DNA from 2 places in the Paraburkholderia sp. A1BS-2L genome. Region 2 is predicted to be linked to the other one. Evidence: predicted binding sites of a transcription regulator. Region 2 holds the regulator's gene; the other holds the start of a gene.
The links. Region 2 encodes HrcA, which represses chaperone genes, less so after heat shock. Its sites were predicted from a motif close to TTAGCACTCNNNNNNNNNGAGTGCTAA; they were not measured.
Positions count from the first base shown of each region.

Region 1: groES (co-chaperone GroES) is a predicted target of HrcA. The motif match lies at 4,068-4,094, and genes of this name have one in related genera.

Region 1 is NZ_CP120428.1:674,013-683,727, forward strand. It holds gene P5W98_RS02940 (FAD-dependent oxidoreductase) at 1-95, opposite strand, end outside; gene P5W98_RS02945 (SulP family inorganic anion transporter) at 554-2,299, shown strand; gene P5W98_RS02950 (DUF2252 domain-containing protein) at 2,320-3,774, shown strand; gene groES (co-chaperone GroES) at 4,183-4,473, shown strand; gene groL (chaperonin GroEL) at 4,518-6,158, shown strand; partial or broken gene P5W98_RS02965 (transposase) at 6,287-6,674, opposite strand; gene P5W98_RS02970 (nucleotidyltransferase family protein) at 7,049-7,390, shown strand; gene P5W98_RS02975 (HEPN domain-containing protein) at 7,387-7,827, shown strand; partial or broken gene P5W98_RS02980 (TCP-1/cpn60 chaperonin family protein) at 8,349-8,759, shown strand; gene P5W98_RS02985 (IS110 family transposase) at 9,004-9,715, shown strand, end outside.
Region 2 is NZ_CP120428.1:548,765-558,479, reverse strand. It holds gene pabB (aminodeoxychorismate synthase component I) at 1-111, opposite strand, end outside; gene dnaJ (molecular chaperone DnaJ) at 159-1,292, opposite strand; gene dnaK (molecular chaperone DnaK) at 1,607-3,550, opposite strand; gene grpE (nucleotide exchange factor GrpE) at 3,799-4,371, opposite strand; gene P5W98_RS02465 (RNA-binding S4 domain-containing protein) at 4,890-5,297, opposite strand; gene hemH (ferrochelatase) at 5,335-6,402, opposite strand; gene hrcA (heat-inducible transcriptional repressor HrcA) at 6,637-7,656, opposite strand; gene P5W98_RS02450 (NAD kinase) at 7,878-8,789, shown strand; gene recN (DNA repair protein RecN) at 8,797-9,715, shown strand, end outside.

The DNA.
Region 1 (9,715 bases), 130 kb from region 2:
AAACCGGCCGCACCGCTGCCAACCACGATGAGATCAAACGGCTCGCACCCGATGGGCGACGCGGCGTCTGCTTCGAAATCGATAAAATGCGTCATCTCTCAACGACCTCGAATCGCGTTGAAGATAGCTTCGGATACTGGAACGGCGTAACGAATGCGACCGGCTCCAGTCGAAACGCGCCTGGAGCGCGGACTTGGGTCCGGCGCCAAGTCGGGATTGGCGGCATTCACCGGACGCGGTCTGGAATCAAACAAGATGAGGCCGGGTTTGGACCAAAGTCTCTTCGACACGCGTTGTCTTCCGGGAAGCTATCAACAGCTATCGATAGTTTCCGTTCGCTAGCTAACCCAGTGTGATTGGGTGGGGCGCGTGACTATTGACTATTCGTATAAAAGAGACGACGGTGTCAGTCTCGAATCAGGTTTGCTGTTGTCTCAATCGGATCCCATCCCCTGCCGCATTTCCTGACAAACGGTTTAAAGCAGGTTTTCAGCGGATTTTGAGCGTTTTGGGACGGGACAATCTCGCCACGACACCCGCTGGAGGCGACGACATGAAACCGGCTGCTGCCACGGAGTCCCGTCCGCATCGCCTGCCATTTCTGCAAGGCGTCTTGCCAGTCAAGCCTGCCCAGTTGCCGCACGACATCGTTGCGGGCATCACGCTCGCCGCGCTCGGCATTCCCGAAGTGATGGGGTACACGAAGATTTCCGGCACGCCCACCGTGACCGGGCTCTATACGATATTGCTGCCGCTGATTGCGTTTGCGGTGCTAGGTGCGTCGCGGCAACTGGTGGTCGCGGCGGACTCCGCAACCGCCGCCATCCTTGCGGGCGAGCTTACGACCGTCGCTGCGTTGGGAAGTCCGAAATACGTCGGGCTCACCAGCACGGTGGCCCTCGCGGTTGCCGTGATGCTCGTGATCGCGCGGGTGTTCCGGCTGGGGTTTCTGGCCGACTTCCTTTCTCGCAGCGCATTGATCGGCTTTCTGACCGGCGTGGGCGTGCAGGTCGCCGCCGGCGAATTCGCCGGGCTGATCGGGCTGCCGAAAGAGGGGCATGGCCCGATCATGCAAGCCGTCTCCGCATTCGAGCGCATCCCGGCAGCGCACCTTGCAACCGCGGCGCTTTCGTTCGGCGTGCTGGCGGTGATCATCGGCTGCAAGCGTTTCGCGCCGCGCGCGCCGGGTGCGCTGATCGCCGTGATCGGCTCGATTCTCGCGAGCGGCGTTTTCGATTTCGCGGGGCGCGGCATCGCGGTAACGGGCGATGTGCCGGGCGGCCTGCCGTCGCTGTTCCTGCCGCGCCTGACGGCGGCCGATGTCAACGAGGTGCTGGTCACGGCCGCCTCGTGCTTCATCGTCATCATCGCGCAGAGCGCGGCGACCGCGCGCGCCTATGCCAACCGTTACAACGAGAAGGGCGACGACAACGCGGACCTCGTCGGGCTCGCGGCCGCGAACGCCGCGGCGGCATTCACGGGGACCTTCGTCGTGAATGGCAGTCCAACCAAGACCGAGATGGTCGACGAAGCGGGCGGCCGCACCCAGATCGCGCATCTCACGACGGCCGCCATCGTGCTGCTGGTGCTGCTGTTCCTCACGCGCCCGCTAAGCCTCTTGCCCGCGGCGGTATTGTCGGCGATCGTTTTCATGATCGGCGTGAAACTGATCGACGCGAAAGGCATGGCCGAGCTCTATCGCATGCAGAAGGACGAGTTGATCGTCGCCTTGCTGACGGCGGGCGTGGTCGTGTTCGTCGACGTGATGCACGGCATTCTCGCGGCCGTCGTGCTGTCGCTGATCGCGCATGTGCGGCACAGCTACCGCCTGCATACGCGCGTGCTCACGCGCAGTCCCTCCGGCCACTGGGTTCCGCATCGCGTCGAGCCGAATCTGTTCGCGGTGCCAGGCATTGTCGTCTACCGGTTCGAAGCCGATCTGTTCTATGCGAACACCGGACGCTTCACCGAGGAAGTGCTGATGCTCGTGAACGAAGCGAATCCGGCGCCGCGCTGGGTGGTGATCGATGCGTCGGTGATCAACAACATCGACTACACCGGCGGCAAGGCGTTGATACAGTTGGCCGAGGAGCTCGACCGGCGCGGTATCGGCATTGCGGCCGTCGCGCTTCCAACGGGCGTGCGCCGCGAGATCGAGCGCTACAAGGCGCTGCGTGCGCGAGGCGCGCAGCGCGAGATCTTCGCGTCGGTCGATGCCGCAATCGAGGCGCTCGGCAACGTCGCGCCGGACACATCGGCGGCGTCGCCCGACGATGCGAAACCAGGCGAAAGCCAATGAATACCAGGAGGGGATGACGCGTGCCTAAAACCGTTGCAGATGAGCGCAATGTTCCTGCGAAGGAACCCGCTGGCCTGGGAGTTGCGGCTGCGCTCGAAGATCCGTCCATGCTGTTTGGCGGGCGCGGCTCGCTGGCGTCGCGAATGGGGCACGGCAAGGCGGCGCGCAAAAAGGCGCCGCGCGCGAAGCTGGCGGTGTGCAGGCTCGACGATCGCGATCCGCTCGCGTTGCTCGACGCATCCAACGTGGGCCGGGTGCCCGAGCTGATACCGATTCGCTACGCACGCATGGTCGCGAATCCCTTTGCGTTCTATCGCGGCGCCGCGCCGCTGATGGCCCATGACCTCTCGAAGCTCCCGAACTCCGGCGTGACCGTGCAGCTAGGCGGCGATGCGCACCTCGCGAACTTCGGACTGTTCGCGAGCCCGGAGCGGCGCATCCTGTTCGGGCCCAACGACTTCGACGAAACGCTGCCTGGCCCGTTCGACTGGGATGTGCGCAGGTTGGCGACCTCGTTCGTGATCGCCGCGCGCGAACGCGGATTGGCGACGCGCGATCAGCGCGCCGTGGTGCGGCGGCTGTGCGAGACGTTCCGGCAACAGATCGCCAGGTTCGGCGAGATGGATACGCTCGATGTCTGGTACTACCAGTTCAGGGCCGCGAGCATGCTCGCGATTGCCGATACGCTGGAGGAAAAACAGAAAGAACTGGCGGTGATCGAGAAGGCGCGGCTGCAGTCGTCGCGTTCCGAGATGGGGCACGCCACCGAGATCGTCAACGGCAAGCTGCGCATCAAGGACGCGCCGCCGCTCGTGTATCACGTTCCGCTGGCGAGCCCGCACGACCAAAAGCAGTACGAGGTGCAGGTCCGGCGGTTTTTTGCCGACTACCGCTTGACGCTGCCCGATGACCGGCGCGCATTGTTCGACCGCTATGAACTCGTGGATGTCGCCATTCGCGTCGTGGGCATCGGCTCGGTCGGGACGCGATGCTATCAGGCGCTTTTCATGGCCGATGGGGAGTCCCCGCTGTTCCTTCAATTGAAGGAGGCGCGCGCTTCGGTGCTGGAGGGTTATGTGCCGCCGAGCCGCTTTCCGAATCACGGCCAGCGGGTGGTTAACGGACAGCGCCTGCTGCAGTCGGCGAGCGATATCTTCCTGGGGTGGTCGAAGATGCGGCACACGGGAAACGACTTCTACGTGCGCCAGTTGCGGGACATGAAAGGCGCCTTCGATTTCACCGCCTTCGATGCCGAGGATCTCGGCGAATATGCGGTCTCCTGCGCGCACGCACTGGCCCATTCGATGGCCAAGGCGGGCGATCCGGCACTCCTTTGCGGCTATATGGGCAAGTCGAGCGCCTTCGACGACGCAATCGAACGATTCGCACTCGCTTATGCCGACCGGAATGAAGCCGACTGGGAGATTTTGAAGGCGGCGGTTAAATCGGGGCGGATCCAGGCCATTCGTCAGTGAGTCGATGTTTACGGGAATCCCCTGGGACGCTGACTAAAATTGGGGCGTGATCTCAGGGTCATGGCAGCCCGCCATGGGGCTCGGTGTCACCAGACAATCCACAGTCCAGCGAGCGGTCGCGATAAGTAATTGTTTATTAATGAAAAAATGACCGGTATTGCGCGGCTTGCGCCGGCGCGGCGAACTCGAATCCAGGTCACCGGGGTTCAAAATTTGGCACTTTTAGGCCGCCCCCGCACCCGAAAAAAACCCATCCGGCCCGTTCTTGAATTTGTCATTCCTCGTCCATATAATTAGCACTCACCGCATGAGAGTGCTAACAACTCTGGTGCCAAACATCGCTGGCTGGTGGTTGTCGTCAGCCAGGTTTTGTCTCTTCAAGTCCCAACCAAGATAGAGGATCTATCCATGAACCTTCGTCCTTTGCATGATCGCGTGATCGTCAAGCGCCTGGATCAAGAAACCAAGACCGCTTCGGGCATCGTGATCCCGGACGCAGCGGCAGAAAAGCCGGATCAAGGTGAAGTCCTGGCCATCGGCCCGGGCAAGCGCGACGACAAGGGCGCCCTGATCGCGCTCGACGTGAAGGTCGGCGACCGCGTCCTGTTCGGCAAGTACGCAGGCCAGACCGTCAAGGTCGACGGCAACGAACTGCTCGTGATGCGCGAAGAAGACATCATGGCCGTGGTGAACAAGTAAGTTCAGACCACCGCTTAATTCTCAAGAATTCAAGGAGTTAGAAGATGGCAGCTAAAGACGTCGTGTTCGGCGATTCCGCCCGTTCCAAGATGGTTGAAGGCGTGAACATTCTCGCCAACGCAGTGAAGGTCACGCTGGGTCCGAAGGGCCGCAACGTGGTCCTCGAGCGCTCGTTCGGCGGCCCGACGGTCACCAAGGATGGTGTCTCGGTCGCCAAGGAAATCGAGCTCAAGGACAAGCTCCAGAACATGGGCGCGCAAATGGTCAAGGAAGTCGCTTCCAAGACCAGCGATAACGCCGGTGACGGCACCACGACCGCTACGGTCCTGGCACAGTCGATCGTGCGCGAAGGCATGAAGTACGTCGCATCGGGCATGAACCCGATGGACCTCAAGCGCGGCATCGACAAGGCCGTTGCAGCAGCCATCGACGAACTGCGCAAGGTCAGCAAGCCCTGCACGACCAACAAGGAAATCGCTCAAGTCGGCTCGATCTCGGCAAACAGCGACACGTCGATCGGCGACCGTATTGCTGAAGCGATGGACAAGGTCGGCAAGGAAGGCGTCATCACCGTCGAAGACGGCAAGTCGCTGCAAGACGAGCTCGAAGTCGTCGAAGGCATGCAATTCGACCGCGGCTACCTCTCGCCGTACTTCATCAACAACCCGGACAAGCAAGTCGCTGTTCTGGAAAACCCGTTCGTCCTGCTGTTCGACAAGAAGATCTCGAACATCCGTGACCTGCTGCCGGTTCTGGAACAAGTCGCGAAGGCTGGCCGTCCGCTGCTGATCATCGCTGAAGACGTCGAAGGCGAGGCACTGGCCACGCTGGTCGTCAACAACATCCGCGGCATCCTGAAGACCGTTGCTGTGAAGGCTCCGGGCTTTGGCGACCGTCGCAAGGCCATGCTGGAAGACATCGCGATCCTGACCGGCGGCCAGGTCATCGCTGAAGAAACCGGCCTCACGCTCGAAAAGGCAACGCTGAACGAACTCGGTCAAGCGAAGCGCATCGAAGTGGGCAAGGAAAACACGACGATCATCGACGGCGCAGGCGAAGCCGCGAACATCGAAGCGCGCGTGAAGCAAATCCGCACGCAAATCGAAGAAGCGACCTCGGACTACGACCGTGAAAAGCTGCAAGAGCGCGTTGCCAAGCTGGCAGGCGGCGTTGCAGTGATCAAGGTTGGCGCTGCGACCGAAGTCGAAATGAAGGAAAAGAAGGCACGCGTGGAAGACGCGCTGCACGCAACCCGCGCTGCCGTTGAAGAAGGCATCGTCCCGGGCGGCGGCGTCGCGCTGATCCGTGCACGTACGGCAATCGCCAACGTGAAGGGCGCCAACGCAGACCAGGACGCAGGTATCAAGATCGTCCTGCGCGCAATGGAAGAGCCGCTGCGCCAGATCGTCACGAACGGCGGCGAAGAAGCTTCGGTGGTCGTGGCAGCGGTTGCAGCTGGCCAGGGCAACTACGGCTACAACGCAGCGACGGGCGAGTACGTCGACATGGTTGAAGCCGGCGTGGTCGACCCGACGAAGGTCACGCGCACCGCGCTGCAAAACGCAGCTTCGGTCGCAGGCCTGCTGCTGACGACGGACGCAGCCGTTGCTGAAGTGCCGAAGGAAGATGCTCCGATGCCTGGCGGCATGCCCGGCGGCATGGGCGGCATGGGCATGGACATGTAAGAACGGCTCGCGCCGCGATTGCATTGAAGTGCAGGGGACGCGTCGACAGGCGTGTTTCCCTTCCAAACAAAAAACCCGCTTCGGCGGGTTTTTTGTTTGGTGCGCACGGTTCGTCCTAAAAGGTTCGTTCAAAAAGCCGACTCGACTCGTTTGAATATTTCCAGCAGGCGAGCAAGCAAGCAAGTTTGAGGAATGCCTCGTGAATGTCGCTACGACGATCGAATCGGATACGAAGACGCCGGAAGTTGTGGAGCCACGAGTGAGTCCGTTCTACCACCTAGCGGAATTTGCCCAGACCGCTGCCATGTTCGGTTCGACGTCGTGCGATCACTGGTCTGATGCCACGATCACGCAAGCGCTGGCGATGTGTGTCGGAGTCGTAGCCGCGATCGCCGTAGATGACCTTAGGCTTGCGAAGTGGCCTGCCGCGCGTGCCGCGAATCGGGGAATGGCGTCGACCAATAGCAGCGATTGGGTGATGTCGTGACGGTTCGCGCCGGTTAATGTCACACTGACCCGAAAAGCTTGAAAACCCGGGCTTTTAATGGTTATCGTGAGGTGTGCCGGAGCGATCGTCTGGTGATATATTGGTGTACATGAACACGCCATCACCTCCTGTCGCAATAGACAACCGCATCCGCATGCGTGAGCTATGTGTACTCGCCGGGTCGCAGGGCGAAGCGGCTAGGCTCATTGCAAAGCAGACAAGTCGCCCGTGCAGCCTCAGTGCCGTGAAGTCGTGGACTTGCGATCCAGATACTTCGCGTGCCAGAACCTGTCACGATTGGGCCGTTGCGGCGCTCGAAAAGTCGCTCAAGAAATTGAGCAAAGCGGATTGATTTGATGTACATGTACACCATAATATATGGTGCCTGACACAGGAAATTCTTGTGAATCCGACTGTTGACCCTGCCACCGCTCGTGCGGCGGACGTGTTTCTGAAACGCATCGCGAACCGTTATCCGGTGAGTCGAGCCATTCTCTTCGGCAGTCGTGCTCGGCACGACAACACTGAAGAGAGTGACGCTGATATCGCCGTCATTCTTCTTGGCGAACACGGGGAGCGCACTGATATTGCCCTGGACATGGCGGGCACGTCGTTCGATGTGCTGCTCGAGACCGGCGTTCTGGTCGGGGCCTTGCCGCTTTGGGAAGACGAAATGGCGCATCCGGATCTATTCAGCAATCCGGTGCTGATTGAAAACATTCGCCGTGAGGGCATTCCCCTGTGACGAAGACGCAGAAGGATTTCATGGCGAAGGCAAGCCGCGCGCTCGAAGAGGCGCGGGTACTGCTCCAGGCCGAAGGCTACGAGGGCGCGTGCAACAGGGCTTACTACGCCATGTTCGATGCGGCCCATGCGGCACTGCTTGGCAGCGGAGTCATGGACAAACCGCCTGCAACGCATAGCGGATTGATCGCAGCATTTGGTTTGAAACTGGTGAACACCGGGGCGATACAGCCGGAGTCGGGTCGGGCGTTGCGGCAGGTTGAAAGCCTGCGAGGCATCGCGGATTACGGGGTTGAAGCTATTACGGCCGACAAGGCGCGTTGGGCGGTCAGCCAGGCTGAAGATTTCATATGTGTTGTGCGTCAGCTTCTCTCGCAGGATTTGACGAACAAGCCGACAGAGCCGGGTTCATCATCGACGCCCAGTTTCGATATCTGATTGCCGTCGGATAACAACCGGCGCGGGAGCGCCCCGTGTGGCCGGAAGCTGGGAGCGCTTTGCAAGCCTGCGAACGACCAGAACCCAGGCATCGTGGTTTGCCACATGAAGTCGTTGGTCATGTTTTTCGCAATCATGCCGGTGACGAACCCGGCAGCGGCTTGCCGTAGCCAATGTCGAGCCACTCGTGCTGTTCGCCCGCAGCGAAGTAGAACGCCCAAACTTAGGTCGCGTGTCAGGCGAAAGGGTATCGTCGATGCCCACCAGCGCCTTCGGCAGGTAGATCCGATTAGCGTCGATCCTGAGGTTCTGCGCGCTCGGCTACGATATCTCGTTGCCATAGCGCGGTCGCGCGCTGATCTCGAGCGTGCCGATGTCTGCCACGCCGAACAGCGCGATCAGGAGCGTGATGCCAGCCGCTGGTCAGAAGAAACCGGTTGAGCGTCGCGAGACCGGTGAGCCGGCATAGGAGCATCCGGGGCATACCGGCGATTCGCCACCGCGGGCATAGCATTAGCACGCTGAACAAGGAAACCACGACGATCATCGACGGCGCAGGCGAAGCCGTGAACATCGAAGCGCGCGTGAAGCAAATCCGCACGCAAATCGAAGAAGCGACCTCGGACTACGACCGCGAAAAGCTGCAAGAGCGCGTTGCCAATCTGGCAGGCGGCGTTGCAGTGATCAAGGTTGGCGCTGCGACCGAAGTCGAAATGAAGGAAAAGAAGGCACGCGTGGAAGACGCGCTGCACGCAACCCGCGCTGCCGTTGAAGAAGGCATCGTCCCGGGCGGCGGCGTCGCGCTGATCCGCGCACGCACGGCAATCGCCAACGTGAAGGGCGCCAATGCAGACCAGGACGCAGGTATCAAGATCGTCCTGCGCGCAATGGAAGAGCCGCTGCGCCAGATCGTCACGAACGGCGGCGAAGAGCCCGGTTCGCCGGGCTTTTTTGCGTACCGACATATTGACACATCTATGTTATGTAGCGCTTAATTATCATACTTCGCGACTGAGACGCGGCGCTTCTCGAAAAAACCAATAAGGAGAATTGATATGAACGCGTCCCACCCCGTGACCGAGTGAGCAAAGGACGGTGGATCCTCACGGGCCAACGGCATCGATGTGCCCAAAGTGGAAAATATGGAATTTTCCAAGGCGACCGGAGGATCCTGTGATGAATCGTACAGCAGTCGGTGTGGACATCGCAAAAAACGTGTTCCAGGTGCACTACGTCGATCAGGAAACGGGTGAGCTTGTGAACAAGCCGATCAAGCGGGCAAAGTTCCTCGAGCACTTCGCGAACCGGGCACCCTGCGTGATCGGGATGGAAGCGTGCGGTGGAGCGCACCACTGGGCCCGGCAACTGATGAAGATGGGCCACGAGGTGAAGCTGATGCCGGCAGAGTTCGTGAAGGCGTTCAACATACGTAACAGGAACGACGCGGCGGATGCCAAGGCGATCTGGCTGGCAGTGCAGCAGCCAAGCAAGTCCGTCGCGATAAAAACCGAGATGCAGCAAGCGATGCTGGGGCTCCACCGTATGAGGCAGCAATTGATCAAGTTCCGAACGATGCAGATCAATAATCTGCGAGGATTGCTGACGGAATACGGCGAGGTGATGAGCAAGGGCCGGGCCAAGCTGGACAAGGAGATTCCGTTGGTACTTGAGCGGATTGCTGAGCGCCTGCCCGCAGTGGTCATTGACACGCTTCGCGAGCAGTGGAACGGACTCGCAAAGCTGGACGAGCAGGTGGCGCAGATCGAGCGCCGCATGCGCGAGTGGAAGAAGGAAGACATCTCGGTGAAAGCCATTGCCGAGATTCCCGGCGTCGGGCTACTGACGGCAACGGCCGCAGTTGCAATGATCGGTGATCCGAAAGCGTTCA
Region 2 (9,715 bases):
GCGCACGAACCCCGTGTACAGGCGGCTCGAACGGCTCGCCGCCGTCGAGTCGCCATCGTCGAGCAGCGCGAAAATCGCGTCGCTGGCCGCGCCGCCTTGATTCACTGCCATTGAACGTTACCGCCTGCCTGCTACCGCACGAAATCCCGACGCGTGCATTAATCGAAGAAGCTCTTTACGCGGTCGAACCAGCTCTTGCTCTGCGGACTGTGGCGCGAGCCACCTTCCACGAGCGACTTCTCGAACTGCTGGAGCAAATCGCGTTGCGGCTCGGTGAGCTTGACCGGCGTTTCGACCTGCACATGCACGTACAGATCGCCGGCGATACTCGAACGCAGACCCTTGATGCCCTTGCCGCGCAGACGGAAAGTCTTGCCCGACTGCGTGCCCTCGGGCACCGTGAAGCTCGCGCGGCCTGCCAGCGTCGGCACTTCGATCTCGCCGCCGAGCGCTGCCGTGGTGAACGGAATCGGCATCTGGCAATGGAGGTCGTCGCCGTCGCGCTCGAAGACCGCGTGCTGCTTGATGTGGATCTCGACATAGAGATCGCCCGACGGCCCGCCGTTGATGCCCGGCTCGCCGTTGCCGGCCGAGCGAATGCGCATGCCGTCATCGATGCCCGCCGGAATCTTCACTTCGAGCGTCTTGGTTTCCTTCACCTTGCCCGCGCCGTGGCAGTTCGTGCAAGGCTCGGGAATATAGGAGCCCGTGCCGTGGCACTTCGGGCAGGTCTGCTGGATGCTGAAGAAACCCTGCGACATGCGCACCTGGCCCGAACCGTGACAGGTCGGACAGGATTCAGGCTTGGTGCCGGGCTTCGCGCCCGAGCCGTGGCAGACGTCGCAGCCGCTCCAGCCCGGCACGCGAATTTGCGTCTCGTAGCCGTGCGCCGCCTGCTCCAGCGTGATTTCCATGCTGTAGCGCAGGTCCGCGCCGCGATACACCTGCGGGCCGCCACGCGCGCCACGGCCGCCGCCGGCCGCCTGGCCGAAAATATCGCCGAAGATGTCACCGAAAGCGTCCGCGAAACCGCCGAAGCCCTGCGCACCCGCGCCGCCCATGTTGGGATCGACACCCGCATGGCCGTACTGGTCGTAAGCCGCGCGCTTTTGCGAGTCCGACAGCATCTCGTAGGCTTCTTTCACCTCCTTGAAATGCTCTTCCGCATCCTTGCTGTCCGGATTGCGGTCGGGGTGATACTTCATCGCAAGCTTGCGATACGCCTTCTTGATTTCGTCGTCGCTCGCGTTCTTCGCGACGCCCAGAACCTCGTAGTAATCCCGTTTCGCCATATCGGTTCAACGCCGGCCGCGCGCCTCGCGGCGCGCGCCGGCTCCTCTTGAATGCTGGATCTCGTGACCCGTTTGCCGCTCCTTCGCACCTTCCGCGCGCGGGCGCTTTTGCGCCCCGGCGGCCCCTGCAAGAGAACGGCCTCCATAAAACAAATGTGCCCGGAGAGCCTAAAGGCCCGCCAGGCGCTGCAATGCCGAAGCGCATCGTAACCGATGCGGCCGGGCTTGGGTCGGCTCAGTCCTATCAAACCGGGCCGCTGATCGAAGCATCCGGCGCGAAACGCGCCGGATGCTCTGGCCCTGAACAAGCAGACTTAGTCCTTCTTGACTTCCTTGAACTCGGCGTCGACCACGTCTTCGGCGGCATGCTGCGGGTTGGCTTCGGCGCCCGCGGCACCTGCAGCCGCACCCGCCGCGCCTTGCGCCGCCTGCATGTCGGCGTACATCTTCTCGCCGAGCTTCTGCGACGCTGCCGACAGCGCCTCGACCTTCGCTTCGACCGTCGCCTTGTCGGCCGACGTGTCCTTCAGCGTGTCTTCGAGTTCCTTCAGCGCGGCTTCGATCTTTTCCTTCTCGCTGGCGTCGATCTTGTCACCGTACTCGGCCACGGCCTTCTTCGTGCTGTGAACCAGCGCGTCGCCCTGGTTGCGTGCGTCGGCCAGCTCACGCAGACGGTGATCTTCTTCCGCGTTCGCTTCGGCGTCCTTCACCATCTTCTCGATTTCGGCTTCCGACAGGCCCGAGTTCGCCTTGATGGTGATGCGGTTTTCCTTGCCGGTCGCCTTGTCCTTCGCGCCGACGTGCAGAATGCCGTTCGCGTCGATGTCGAAGCTCACTTCGATCTGCGGCACGCCGCGCGGTGCGGGCGGAATGCCTTCGAGGTTGAACTCGCCCAGCAGCTTGTTGCCAGCCGCCATTTCGCGTTCGCCCTGGAACACCTTGATTGTCACGGCGCCCTGGTTGTCGTCGGCCGTCGAGTAGACCTGTGCGTGCTTGGTCGGGATCGTGGTGTTCTTGTTGATCATCTTCGTCATGACGCCGCCGAGCGTCTCGATACCGAGCGAGAGCGGAGTGACGTCGAGGAGCAGCACGTCCTTGCGGTCGCCCGAGAGAACCTGGCCCTGAATCGCAGCGCCCACGGCCACGGCTTCGTCCGGGTTCACGTCACGGCGCGGATCCTTGCCGAAGAACTCCTTAACCTTCTCCTGCACCTTCGGCATACGCGTCTGGCCGCCGACGAGAATCACGTCGTCGATGTCGCCGACCTTCACGCCCGCGTCCTTGATCGCCACGCGGCACGGCTCGATGGTGCGCTCGATCAGGTCTTCGACCAGCGCTTCGAGCTTGGCGCGCGTGATCTTGAGGTTCAAGTGCTTCGGGCCCGAGGCATCCGCCGTGATGTACGGCAGGTTGATTTCGGTCTGCTGGCCCGACGACAGTTCGATCTTGGCCTTTTCAGCAGCTTCCTTCAGGCGCTGCAGCGCGAGCACGTCCTTCGAGAGGTCGACGCCCTGCTCCTTCTTGAACTCGCCGATGATGTAGTCGATGATGCGCTGGTCGAAGTCTTCGCCGCCGAGGAACGTGTCGCCGTTGGTCGAGAGCACTTCGAACTGCATTTCGCCGTCAACGTCCGCGATCTCGATGATCGAGATGTCGAACGTGCCGCCGCCCAGGTCGAACACGGCGATCTTGCGGTCGCCCTTTTCGGCCTTGTCCAGACCGAACGCGAGTGCAGCCGCGGTCGGCTCGTTGATGATGCGCTTGACTTCCAGCCCGGCGATGCGGCCGGCGTCCTTGGTGGCCTGACGCTGGCTGTCGTTGAAGTACGCGGGAACCGTGATCACCGCTTCGGTGACCGGCTCGCCGAGGTAGTCTTCAGCGGTCTTCTTCATCTTGCGCAGCACTTCGGCCGACACCTGCGACGGCGCGAGATTGTTGCCATGCGCCTGGACCCATGCGTCGCCGTTGTCGTGCTTGACGATCTTGTAGGGCATCAGGTTGATGTCCTTCTGCACTTCCTTCTCGTCGAAGCGGCGGCCGATCAGGCGCTTGACCGCGTACAGCGTGTTCTTCGGGTTCGTGACCGACTGACGCTTGGCCGGCGCGCCGACCAGCACTTCGTTGTCGTCCATGTAAGCGATGATCGACGGCGTCGTGCGAGCGCCTTCCGAGTTCTCGATCACCTTGACCTGATTGCCTTCCATCAGTGCCACACACGAATTGGTGGTGCCGAGGTCGATGCCGATGATTTTGCCCATTTTGTCAATTCTCCAGATTTTGATCGCTGTGCGTTCGCCGCGTCTCGCGTGGTGCGGGGGCGTTCGCCTCAGCTCAATTCGGTTTGTTTCAATTCACTGTTGCCCAAATAGGTGCCGCAAGGATGTTTTCAAGAGCTTTGGGCTATGAATTCGTTAATTTTTTTCGATCGGTGGCGTGTCGCTCGAAACAGCGCCGCCCAGACTTTCCAACGCCTTACAAAACAACGGCGAATCGACCGGCAGACGCCTTACTTCGGCTGCGAAACCGTGACCAGCGCCGGGCGCAGCACGCGGTCGGCAATCACATAACCTTTTTGCAGCACCGCGACGACCGTGTTCGCCTCCTGCTCCGAAGGCACCATCGAGATGGCCTGATGGCGATGCGGGTCGAACTTCTCGCCCACCGGGTTGATCTGCATCACCTTGCCCTTCTCGAGCGCGCCGATCAGTTGCTTGAGCGTCAGCTCGACGCCTTCGTTGACCTTCGCGAGGTCGTCCGAACCATGCGCCAGCGCGGCTTCGAGGCTGTCCATGACCGGCAGCAGATGCTCGGCGAAGCTCTCGATGGCGAACTTGTGCGCCTTGGCAACGTCTTCCTGACCGCGGCGGCGGACGTTTTCCGTCTCGGCCTTGGCGCGGATGAATGCATCCTGCAGCTCGGCGACCTTCGCCTGGGCCTCTGCCAGCGCTGCTTGCGCGTCGCCTTCGGGCGCCTGCGCGGCGCCTTCGGCCGCAGATTGTTGCTGCTGAGCAGCGGCTTGCGACGCCTCGTCCGCGGGCGTGGGGTTCTGGCTCGTCGGGTTCTCTTGCGTGTTTTCCATGTCGCTGAACGTCGTTGAATAGTAAAAGGGGAAACAAGGCGCGGACCGTTCTGGCCAGCTCGTTTGCTACGCTGACGAGCGATGCGCCAACGCTACAGCCGCCTTGTCCATCGCGACAGCACGTGGGTGCCGGATCATTTATTTCAAGGGCCTCGCGCGGTTTTTTTATCCATGGATCAAACCGCCGAAATCGCTCGTTACAACCATTACTGCAGTGCCGCAACAATGAAATTGAGTACGGGGCAACCCTGGCCTACACTCAGGAACAGGTGCTGCTCACAGGGCATTTACCCTGAGTCCGGCACCGCACTGATGGGGCCCTGCTGTTGCGTCTGTGGCCCATGTATTGGCCGTTTTGCAGCTTTTCTTCCCTTGGGGGAGTACCGTGAAACTGACCTTTGCCATCTCGGTGGTCGCGTTGGTACTCATCGCCGGGACCACCACCATCTGCATGTCCGGCGTCGTGAACGACAATACGACGGAATACGGGGGCGTTCACGCCACAATGGAGGCGCTCTTCAATCCTCACGCGAAAGTTTGTCGATAGTGCGACGGTCGCGCTTGGTGGGCCTGCCGTGCAGCACGGCGGCGGGCTCGCGAAACAGCCGCCTGCGCTCCTGTTCGGCCGTGCGCTGCGCGCGGCCGGCCTCTGTCTCCGCATAGAGCGTCTGGGCGATGCTCGCCGGGCCGCGCACCTCGCAGATGCCGAGCACCTGCACCTCCCATACCGCGTGATCGATCTCGATCTTCACGAAGTCGCCCACGCGCACGTCCCGGGAAGCCTTCACGACATCGCCGCCGATCCGCACGCGGCCCTTGCCGATGGCGTCCGACGCCTGCGAACGCGTCTTGAAAAAGCGCGCGGCCCAAAGCCATTTGTCGATGCGCAGACGCGCGCCGGGTTCGGTCGAAATCTTGTAATTCATGGATGCTTCCTGATTGAGCGCCGCTAAAGTCCCGCGCTCAGGCCGTCGCGCCGGCTGGAACCGGCGCCCGCACCGGCCAGCCCTGCAGGTTCTGCGCAACGATTTCTCCGAGCGCTGCGATCCACGCAGGCGACGCGTTCAGGCACGGAATACGGTGGAACTCCTTGCCGCCGCCATGCAGGAACTCGTCGCGGACCTCCATGCCGATTTCCTCGATGGTCTCGAGGCAGTCCGCCGTAAAACCAGGGCAGAACACGTCGGCGCGACGCACGCCGCCCTGTCCGAGCTCCTTGAGCGTCGGCGCGGTATAGGGCTGCAGCCACTGCGCGCGCCCGAAGCGGGACTGGAACGTGACGCGGCATTCCACCGGCGTGAGTTCGAGCGCATGCATGAGGAGCGAGGCCGTCTGCTGGCATTGATCGTGGTACGGGTCGCCGAGATCGAGCGTGCGGCTCGGCACGCCGTGAAAACTCAGCACGAGGCGATCTCCCGCCGCGAAGTCGGGGCGGCCGTGCGCCTGCCAGTACTCCCGCACCTGAGTCGCGAGCGCCCCGATATAAGCCGGATGGTCGTGGTATGCGCGCACCGTGCGGATTTCCGGCTGGTTGCGCATGCGCCGCAGCTTGGCGAACGCGGCGTCGAAAGCCGTGGCCGTGGTCGACGCCGAGTATTGCGGATACATCGGCATGAGCAAAATGCGCTCGGCGCCGGCGAGCTTGAGCTGGCTGAGCATCGCCGCGATGTCGGGCGTGCCGTAGCGCATCGCATGGTCCACAAGCACGGCGTAGTCGTTCAGATGCAGCAGATGGCGCAAGCCGTCGGCCTGCTTCTGCGTGTGCACGCGCAGCGGGGAGCCTTCGGGCGTCCAGACCGCCGCGTATTTCTTCGCCGACGAACGGCTGCGAAACGGCAGGATCAGCCCGCGCAGGATGACCTGCCAGATGGGCGCGGGAATCTCGACCACGCGCGGATCGGAAAGGAACTGCGCCAGATAGCGGCGCACGGCGCGCGGCGTGGGCGCGTCGGGCGTGCCCAGATTGATGAGCAGCACCGCGACGCGATGCGCAACGGCTGACTGCAGGGGTCGCTCCAGGTCGAAACGCATAGGCGGTCAGGGACGCCGCGCTTCAAGGCGCGGCAAAGTTGCACCAGTGCGCATTATAGCGGGCGTAAATGGATGCGCCGGGCCAGCTCCAAAGCCCGCTCACGAGGCGCGGGATGCACGGCGGCGGCGCACGCCAAACCCCCACCGTTAGCCATTCGGCCAGTGGCGCGCGGCCCGGCTTTGGGCGATGATCGGTGCAAAGGGAAACGCGGGCAAACCGCGCGGCAAGCGCTTTCAGCTCTGGCTAAGCGTGAGCGAGAGCAGGCGCGCGGTGATGTCCACGATCGGAATCACGCGGTTGTAGGCCATGCGCGTCGGGCCGATCACGCCGAGCGTGCCGACAATCTTGCCGTTCACTTCGTAGGGCGCGGTCACCACGCTCATTTCCTCGATCGGCACGAGGTTCGACTCGCCGCCAATGAAGATCTGCACGCCCTGGGCGTGGCTTGACACATCGAGCAGCTGCAGCAGACTCGTTTTCTGGTCGAACACGTCGAAGAGCTTGCGCAGGCGCGCCATGTCCGACGACAGATCGGCCACTTCGAGCAGGTTGCGCTCGCCGGAAATGAGCACGGTCTCGCCGGTATCGGTTTCGTCGGTGCTCGCGGTCACGGCGGCGTGCATGAGCGTGGTCATGTCGCCGCGCAGCGCGTCGATCTCTTCGCGCAGGCGCCGCCGCACCTCGTCGAACGAAAGTCCGGCGAAGTGCGCGTTGATGTAATTGGAGGCTTCGATGAGCTCGGAAGGCGTGAAGTCGCGCTGCGTCGCCATGATGCGGTTCTGCACGTCGCCTTCGGGCGTCACGATGATGAGCAGGATGCGCTTGTCCGACAGGCGCATGAACTCGACCTGCTTGAACACGTGCGTGCGCCGCGGCGTGAGCACCACGCCCGCGAACTGCGAGAGATTCGAAAGTACGCTGGCCGCCGCCGCCACCACCTTCTGAGGCTCGCCGGGGCGCAGCGTGGTCTTGACCGCCCGCGTGAGCGCGTCGTCGTCGGCCGAGGGCTCGACAGTGAGCAGGGTGTCGACGAACAGGCGATAGCCGCGCGGCGTGGGCACGCGCCCTGCCGAGGTGTGGGGGCTCGACACAAGCCCCAGCTCCTCGAGGTCCGACATCACGTTGCGGATCGTCGCCGGGCTCAGCTCCAGGCCGGAAAAGCGCGACAGCGTGCGCGAGCCGACCGGCTGACCTTCGGCGATGTAGCGCTCGATCAGCGTTTTGAGGAGGGTTTGTGCGCGAGGGTCTAGCATGACTGAAAATTCTAGCCTAATGCCGGGTTGGCGGCGAGTCCGCCCGCGCTCGCGCCCGCGGCCCGGCCGTGCGGGAACCGCGGCAGCCTGTGCACTGTTTTGGCCGGTCTGTCATCGCCGCGTCACGCCGGCCTGCAAAAAAGGGGCGCAGCCCCTGCCCACGCCCCGTGGGCAGGGGCTGCCAGGTTCTTTTCGAGACCCGACTATGGTGTAATGCCGGCATGCAGATCCAGAAGATCCAGAGCCAGTTCAAGACTGTTGCGCTCGTCGGGCGCAGCAATACCCAAGGCATCGGCGAGCCGCTGATGGCGCTCGCCCACACGATTTCGCAGCGCGGCTTCGACGTGGTGTTTGAAGCGCACACCGCCCAGCAGATCGGCGCCACCGGCTATCCGGCGCTACAGATCGCCGAAATCGGCGCGCGCGCGGACGTGGCCGTGGTGCTCGGCGGCGACGGCACGATGCTCGGCACCGGCCGCCAGCTCGCGCCCTACCGCACACCACTCATCGGCATCAACCACGGGCGTCTGGGCTTCATCACCGACATCCCGTTCGCCGACATGCAGGAAGTCGTGCCGCAACTGCTCGCGGGCAGCTTCGAGCGCGAGGAGCGCTCGCTGCTCGAATCACGCATTACGCGCGGCGGCGACCCGATCTACCACGCCCTTGCGTTCAACGACGTGGTGGTGAACCGCAGCGGCGTTTCAGGCATGGCGGAGTTGCGCGTGCACGTGGACGGCCGCTTCATGTACAACCAGCGCTCGGACGGGCTGATCGTCGCCACGCCCACAGGCTCGACCGCCTATTCGCTCTCGTCGCAGGGGCCGCTGCTGCATCCGCAGTTGCAGGGCATCGTGCTCGTGCCGATTGCGCCGCACGCGCTCTCGAACCGCCCGATCGTGCTGCCCGACGACTGCAAGGTCAGCATCCAGATCATCGCGGGACGCGACGTCAACGTGAACTTCGACATGCAGTCGTTCACGGCCCTCGAACTCAACGACGTAATCGAGGTGCGCCGCTCGCGCCATACCGTGCCTTTCCTGCACCCGGTCGGCTACAGCTATTTCCGGACCCTGCGCCAGAAGCTGCACTGGAACGAACACCCCTCGCTGCAAGACGACCCGGAAGACTGACGCCGCCATGCTCCGCCATCTTTCGATCCGCGACTTCGTGATCGTCGCCGCGCTCGACCTCGAATTCGACAACGGCTTTTCCGTTTTCTCTGGCGAAACCGGCGCGGGCAAGTCGATCCTGATCGACGCCCTTGCGCTCACGCTCGGCACGCGCGCCGACGCAGGCGTCGTGCGCACGGGCGAAAGCCGCGCCGACATCACCGCCGAGTTCGACGCCCCGCCGCACGTGGCGCAGTGGCTCGACGAGCAGGCGCTCGCCACGCCCGACGGCGAGGACACCGTGATGCTGCGCCGCGTGGTCGACAGCGGCGGGCGCTCGCGCGCGTTCATCAACGGCACGCCGGCCACGCTCGCGCAGCTGCGCGAAGTGGGCGAGCGCCTCGTCGACATCCATGGCCAGCACGCGCATCAGCTGCTCATGCGCCCCGACGCGCAGCGCGAGCTGTTCGACACGCACGCGGGCCTGGTCGACACGGCTGCCGCCGTCACGCGCGCGTGGCGCGCCGCCCGCGACGCGCGCCTCGCCGTGCAAACCGCGATGTCGCGCGACCGGGAACTCCAGCTCGAGCGCGAGCGCCTTGCCTGGCAACTCGCCGAACTCGACAAACTCGCGCCGCAGCCCGGCGAGTGGGAAGAGGTGAACGCCGAGCACGTACGGCTCGCGAATTCGGCGAATCTGATCGAAGGCGTGCAAGGCGCGCTCGCGGCGCTCTCCGAATCCGACGAGGCGATGATCTCGCATCTGAATTCGATCCTCTCGAAGCTGCGCGATCTCGCCGAAGTCGATCCCGCGCTTGGCGACGCGCTCGCCGCGCTCGAACCCGCCGCGATCCAGTTGCAGGAAGCGGCCTACTCCCTCTCCCATTACGCCCAACGGCTCGATCTCGATCCGCAACGGCTCGCGCAGGTCGAGCACCGGCTCGACG